Regions from separate parts of the Nocardiopsis sp. NPDC007018 genome, predicted to be linked through region 3. Evidence: riboswitches for the same ligand, from Rfam matches in the RefSeq annotation. Region 3 holds a riboswitch; each other region holds the start of a gene.

Region 1 (2,260 bases), on a different contig from region 3:
GTGCCGCCGCGACCACGGTCGGCCGGAACGCCGTCCACCAGTAGCGAGCCCTCCCGCTCCCCGCTGATGGCACCGTCCTCGCCGGTGAGTCCGGCCAGGGAGTGCAGCAGGGTGGACTTGCCCGCGCCGGAGGCGCCGAGCAGCAGGACCCGCTCCCCCGGTTCGATGATCAGGTCCACCCCGCGCAGGGCGTGGGTGCCGCGGCCGGAGTGCCTCCAGCCCCAGCCGGACAGTTCGACGCGGGCCCCGCGCGTGTCGGGTCGGGTCACGGGGTCAGCCCCGGGCCGAGGGGAAGGGGGCGAGCGCGCCCGCCCTGGCCAGCGCGGTGGTGAGCAGGCGCGCGCCCACCCCCGCGATGACGGCCGAACTCAGCACGACGATCACGCCGTAGGTGATCTGGTACTCGATCGGCCAGGTCACGTTGTAGGCGATGTTGTCGCGCACGGCCGGGGAGATCCCGGCGACCGCGGCGGCCAGCACGGCCACACCCGTGTTCCAGCGCCGGTAGGCGAAGGCGAGGAAGACCAGTTCGGGCAGCAGCCCCTGGAGGGTTCCGTCGAGGATCACCATGACCCCCCACTGGGTGCCCAGCACCGCCGAGACCGAGGCCGCGGCGATCGAGGTGAGCAGGGCCGCGCCGGGCTTCCTGATGATGAGGCCGCCGAGCACGCCGGAGATCATCCACATGCCGTAGACGACGGCCTGCCCGGGCGGGAAGGCGACGAACAGCGGCGTGGTGACCGACCAGACGATGTTCCACAGCCAGAAGACGACGCCGACCGCCACGCCGATGACGGAGGCCACGACGATGTCGACGGTGCGCCAGCTCCTGAGCCCGGCCAGGACCCCCTGGACGAAGCCGCCCGGCTCGTCGGCGGTTCCGGGCCCGGTCTCGCGGTCGCTTGCTGTACTCATAGGTGGTTGACGTCCCTTCGTCGGTGTGACGAGGGGCCGTGTGGCCAAGAGCGCCGACCGGGCGCGCGCGGAAGGCGCACACGCGGTGACGGTTTCCTACGACTTCCTTCGCTGGCATGACCCAGATCAGGTGTGTAAGGGTCTGCGGCCTGGTGCCGCACTCTCAGCGCTCACGCGCTCCCCTGTCGGATTGCCTCCATTATGGGGCAAACAGGACGAACAATGAAGTCCTTCCCGGCACACCAGCGGGGGCGCGTGCGACGGTGACCGCCGACCGCGCCCCCGACGAGGGCCTCCTCGGGCGCCGGGGGCGCCCCGAGGTCAGCAGCTCAGGTTCGACCCCGTGGTGGTCCCGAGGATCTGGGTGAAGTGCGTGAACGTGTTGATGCGGCTCTGGACCTGTTCGGGGTTGCCGCCGTTGCACTCGATGGAGCCGTTGATGGAGCGGATCGACTCACCGAAGCCGTGACCGTCGACGATGGCGGTGTGCCCCGACATCGTCCCGGCGCCGGACTGGGTGTTCCAGAACCAGAGGCCGGTCCGCCACGCGATGGCCGCGTCCTGCTCCACCAGGTACGGGTTGTTCAGCAGGTCGATGCCGAGGGCGTCACCGGCGGCCTTGTAGTTGTAGTTCCAACTCAGCTGGATCGGACCCTTGCCGTAGTAGGCGTCCTGTCCGGCCGGGCAGCCGAAGGGCTGGTTCCAGTCACAGTAGTGCGGGTAGTTGTCCTCGTTGATCTCCTTGATGTACACCAGCCCGCCGGTCTCGTGGCTGACGTTGGCCAGGAAGGCTGCGGCCTCGCGCCGCTGCACCTCGACGCTGCCGGTGTTGGTGAAGCCCGGGTAGGAGCTCAGGGCGTCGGTGAGCCCGGCGTAGGTGTAGAAGGGGTTCCGGTTCGGGAACATCTGGTTGAACTGGGCCTCGCTGACGACGAAGTCACTGGGGGCGGGCTGCTCGCCGCCCCCGCCGTCGCCGCAGGGCCCCTGGTCGGCCCAGACGTCCGACGTTCCGGGTCGCTCGTTCTGTGTCCACCACTTGGCGGTGTAGTTGCGGCCCTCGTAGGAGACCTGGCCGCCGCCGTTGTAGACGGCGGTCGGGCTCCAGCCGGTCGCGCAGACGGCCGCGGCCTGCGCGACGGTGGCGGGAAGGACGACGAGCACAGCCGCGAGCGCGCCGAGCGCGGCCAACTGGCTCAGGAGACGTCGGATCACGTGATCACACTCCTAGGGTGCGGCGCGGCGTCCGACCGCGCGCCGCGGGGGGTGACGTCACCTAAGCAAGAGTGGTCTAGACCTGTCAAGGCCTTCCGCCACGGAATGTGAGAACCGGGTGACGGTACGGACA
Region 2 (2,260 bases), on a different contig from region 3:
AACGCCCGCAGCGAGACCGTCGCGGACAAGCCCGCCTTCCGCACCGCCTACCGGCGCCGCCGCTGCCTCATCCCCGCCGACGCCTACTACGAGTGGCAGCTCCTCAACAAGGACGGCACCGCCGAGGCCAGCACCTCGCCCGCCACCGACCCGCAGCACCGCAGGCGCAAGGCCAAGGCGGCCAAGAAGCCGTTCTCCGTCCACTACACCGGGGACGAACCCCTCGCCATGGCCGGGATCTTCGAGCGCTGGCGCGACCCCGAGGTCGACGACGAGCGGGACCCCGCCGCCTGGGTCTGGAGCTGCGCGGTCATCACCACCGAGGCCGCGCCCGAGCTCGCGCACATCCACGAGCGCATGCCCGTCGTGGTGCCTCGCGAGGACTGGGCCGCCTGGCTCGACCCGTCCAGCGGCCCCGACCGACTGGAGCGGGTGCTGCACGAGACCCCGGTGGAACGGTTCGCCGTCGACGAGGTCTCCACCGAGGTCAACAGCATCAAGAACAACGGCCCCGACCTCCTGGAACCGACCGCGGGCGACGGAGCCGACCAGCTGGAGACACTCTTCTGACCCCCGGAGGCCTGGACAGGCCCGGGGACGTCCTGTGTATGGTGTGCGAGGCCACGGGGGAGTGCTTCCCCCCAGCCCGGGGCACCGTGATCGAGGTGTCCCGGCACGTTCGACGTGCGCACATGTGAATACGCAACGCGGGAGCTCGCGCCATGGCGGGCTGAGAGGGCGACTCGACGGTGTCGCCGACCGCAGAACCTGTTCGGGTAATTCCGACGTAGGGAGGCATGCCATGACGGCTATCGACGGTCGTGACGTTTCCACCACCGACGAGCACCGGGTGACCACAGGTCCCATCATGGGATCTCGCAAGGTCCACGAGGAGATCACCACCCCCGAGGGCACCACCCTCCGCGTCCCCCGCCGCCGGGTGGATCTCAGCAACGGCAGCCACTTCGATCTGTACGACACCTCCGGCCCCTACACCGACGACAACGCCGACATCGACGTCCACCGGGGGCTGCCGCGCACCCGCGAGAGCTGGGCGCTCGACCCCGTGAACGGCGCGGTCACCCAACTGGCCCACGCCAGGGCCGGAACCATCACCCCCGAGATGCGGTTCGTGGCCGCCCGAGAGGGCGCCGAACCCGAGTTCGTCCGCGACGAGGTGGCCATCGGCCGCGCCGTCATCCCGGTCAACCGCAACCACCCCGAGTCCGAACCGACCATCATCGGCAAGAACTTCCTCGTGAAGATCAACGCCAACATCGGCAACTCCGCGGTCACCTCGTCGGTATCCGAGGAGGTCGAGAAGATGGTGTGGGCCACCCGCTGGGGCGCCGACACCGTCATGGACCTGTCGACCGGCAAGCGCATCCACGAGACCCGGGAACGCATCGTCCGCAACTCCCCGGTACCCATCGGCACCGTGCCGATCTACCAGGCGCTGGAGAAGGTCGACGGCGACCCCACCCGGCTCACCTGGGAGATCTACCGGGAGACCATCATCGAGCAGGCCGAACAGGGGGTGGACTACATGACCGTCCACGCGGGCGTCCTGCTCAGGTACGTGCCGCTGGCCGCCCGCCGCGTCACCGGCATCGTCTCGCGCGGCGGCTCCATCATGGCCGCCTGGTGCCTGGCCCACCACCGGGAGAGCTTCCTCTACACCCACTTCGAGGAGCTGTGCGAGATCTTCCGCCGGTACGACGTCACGTTCTCGCTCGGTGACGGCCTGCGCCCCGGCTCCATCGCCGACGCCAACGACGAGGCGCAGTTCGCCGAGCTGCGCACCCTGGGCGAGCTGACCCACATCGCCCGCTCCCACGACGTCCAGGTGATGATCGAGGGCCCCGGCCACGTGCCGATGGACAAGATCCGGGAGAACGTGCGCCTGGAGGAGGAGCTGTGCGGTGAGGCGCCCTTCTACACGCTCGGCCCCCTGGCCACCGACGTCGCCCCCGGCTACGACCACATCACCTCGGCGATCGGGGCGGCCCAGATCGGTTGGCACGGGACCGCGATGCTGTGCTACGTCACCCCCAAGGAGCACCTGGGGCTGCCCAACCGCGACGACGTCAAGACCGGCGTGATCACCTACAAGCTCGCCGCGCACGCCGCCGACGTCGCCAAGGGCCACCCCCGGGCCCAGGAATGGGACGACGAGCTGTCCAAGGCGCGCTTCGAGTTCCGGTGGCAGGACCAGTTCCACCTGTCGCTCGACCCGGAGACCGCGCAGTCCTTCCACGAC
Region 3 (2,260 bases):
TGGTGAGGGCCTCGGCCATGACCTCGCCGGTCACCGGGGCCAGCAGGACCCCGTGCCGGAAGTGTCCGGCGGCCAGGTGGAGTCCCGGGACCCGGGTGGGGCCCAGGAGGGGTTCGTTGTCGGGGGAGCCGGGCCGCAGACCCACACAGGTCTCCACGACCTCCAGCTCGCTCACCCCGGGGACGAGTTCGCGGGCGTCCCGCAGGACCTGCCAGAGCCCGCCCACGGTCAGCGAGGTGTCGTGGCCCAGCTCCTCCTGGGTGGCCCCCACGACGACCTCGCCGTCGGCACGGGGCACCAGGTAGACGGGGAACCCGCGGACCAGACCGCGAACGGTGCGGGTGACCAGCGGGGGCTCCCCGGCGGGCACCCGGGCGCGCAGCAGCTGCCCCTTGACCGGGCGCAGCGGCGGTACCACCACCGGTTCGGGCACCCGCACACGGTCGCCCCAGCACCCGGCGGCGAGCACCACCTGGTCGGCGGGGAGTTCGGCGCCGTCGGCCAGCCGCACGCCCAGACGGGCGCCACCGGGGCCGGGGGAGGAGACCTCCTCCACACGCCCGGGGAGCTCGCGCACGCCCGCGCCCTCTCCGGCCCGGGCCAGGGCGAGCAGCAGGGAACGCGGGTTCACCGAGTGGTCCTCGGGAGCCAGTACCCCGCCGCGCACCCCGGGCGCGAGCGTGGGTTCGAGGCGTCGGCACTCGCGGCTGGTCAACCGCTCTGTGGGGATGCCCAGGCGTCGCTGGAGGGCGTGCAGGTCGGTCAGGACCGCCAGGTCGTCGCGGTCGAAGGCGACCAGCAGGGTGCCGGTGCGGCGGTGGCCGACGTCCACCCCGCTGGCCTCCTGGAGTTCGGCGACGAAGTCGTCGTACAGGCGCGCCGAGCGCACCCCGAACTCCATCAGCTCCTCCTCGCCGAAGACCGCCTCGGTGGCGGGGGTGAGCATCCCCGCGGCGACGGCGGAGGCGGCCCGGGCGGAGGAGGGCGCGGTCACGGGGTCGGGTTCGACCAGGGTGACGGTCAGGCCGCGCTGGGCCGCGCGCCAGGCGGTGACCCGGCCGACGACGCCGCCGCCGACCACGACCACGCCACTGGTGGGATGAATCGTCTTCTGTGGGGGAACCTCGTCGTTGCGCACGGCGCCGTGTTCCACTCCCTTCGCCGGCATGACCCGGATCAGGTTCGTGCGGTCGGAGGCGGCGAGCCCCCCTCTCAGCCGGGTCCACCCGGCTCCCGCGGGACGTGTCTGTTCGGCCCCATCCTAGATCAGCCCGTCCGGGCCCGCCGTGGCGGGGATCTCCCAGGCAGGAAGCCCGCACGGGGCGCGACGGTCACCGGCGCCCGGTCGGGTGTGGCAGATTGGTGAGGTGACACAAAGCGATCGTGAACTCGACGAACTCGTCGGCGAATGGCTGACCCTGCGTGAGGCGGCCGCGCCGCTGGGCGTGAGCCCCAACCGCATCAAGACCCTCATCCGCGAGAACCGCCTGATGGGCGTGGTGCGCGGCGGTGAGCTCTCCATCCCCGCCGCCTTCCTGGACGGCGAGGACCTGGTCAAGGGCCTCCCGGGCACCATCGTGCTGCTCACCGACGCCGGTTTCTCCACCGAGGAGGCCCTGCGCTGGCTGTTCACCCCGGACGACACCCTGCCGGGCACGCCGATCCAGGCGATGCGCGAGAACCGGGGCACGGAGGTCCGCCGCCGGGCCCAGGGCCTGGCCTTCTGACACCCCGCACGGCCCGGAGGCACGCACCGCACGGTGGCGGCCCCGGGCCGTTGGCTAGGGTGGGGGCCGTGAGGACGAGCCACGGAACCAGCCTGCGCGAGCGCCTGGACGCATCCCTTCTGTACCTGTGCACCGACGCCCGGACCGGGAGCGGTGATCTCGCGGAGTTCGCGGACGCCGCCCTGGCCGGGGGCGTGGACATCATCCAGCTCCGGCACAAGGGGCTGGAGGCCCGCGACGAACTGGCCGCACTGGAGGTCCTTCGGGAGGCGTGCGAGCGCCACGGCGCCCTGCTCGCCGTCAACGACCGCGCCGACATCGCCCGGGCGGTGCGCGCCGACGTGCTGCACCTGGGCCAGCGCGACCTCCCGGTGCCCCTGGCGCGCGACGTGATCGGCGCCGACCCGGTGATCGGGCGCTCCAACAACGACCCCGTGGCCGCCGCGCGCTCGGCGCGGGAGCCGGGGAGCGACTACTTCTGCGTGGGCCCGACCTGGGCGACTCCGACCAAGCCGGGGCGTCCGGCGGCCGGT

The links. Region 3 has a riboswitch for thiamine pyrophosphate ahead of thiO (glycine oxidase ThiO). Riboswitches for the same ligand answer to the same signal wherever they lie in the genome.
Region 1: it holds a riboswitch for thiamine pyrophosphate, as region 3 does, so the genes downstream of both, ABZ635_RS03085 (ECF transporter S component) here and thiO (glycine oxidase ThiO) in region 3, are expected to answer to the same signal.
Region 2: it holds a riboswitch for thiamine pyrophosphate, as region 3 does, so the genes downstream of both, thiC (phosphomethylpyrimidine synthase ThiC) here and thiO (glycine oxidase ThiO) in region 3, are expected to answer to the same signal.

The regions. Positions count from the first base shown of each region.
Region 1 is NZ_JBEYHA010000004.1:43,796-46,055, reverse strand. Features, by position in the region: gene ABZ635_RS03090 (ABC transporter ATP-binding protein) at 1-269, opposite strand, end outside; gene ABZ635_RS03085 (ECF transporter S component) at 274-915, opposite strand; TPP riboswitch at 1,002-1,109, opposite strand; gene ABZ635_RS03080 (glycoside hydrolase family 19 protein) at 1,237-2,127, opposite strand.
Region 2 is NZ_JBEYHA010000039.1:49,700-51,959, forward strand. Features, by position in the region: gene ABZ635_RS19785 (SOS response-associated peptidase) at 1-570, shown strand, start outside; TPP riboswitch at 698-813, shown strand; gene thiC (phosphomethylpyrimidine synthase ThiC) at 803-2,260, shown strand, end outside.
Region 3 is NZ_JBEYHA010000082.1:6,511-8,770, reverse strand. Features, by position in the region: gene thiO (glycine oxidase ThiO) at 1-1,168, opposite strand, end outside; TPP riboswitch at 1,137-1,246, opposite strand; gene ABZ635_RS25925 (Rv2175c family DNA-binding protein) at 1,368-1,727, shown strand; gene thiE (thiamine phosphate synthase) at 1,796-2,260, shown strand, end outside.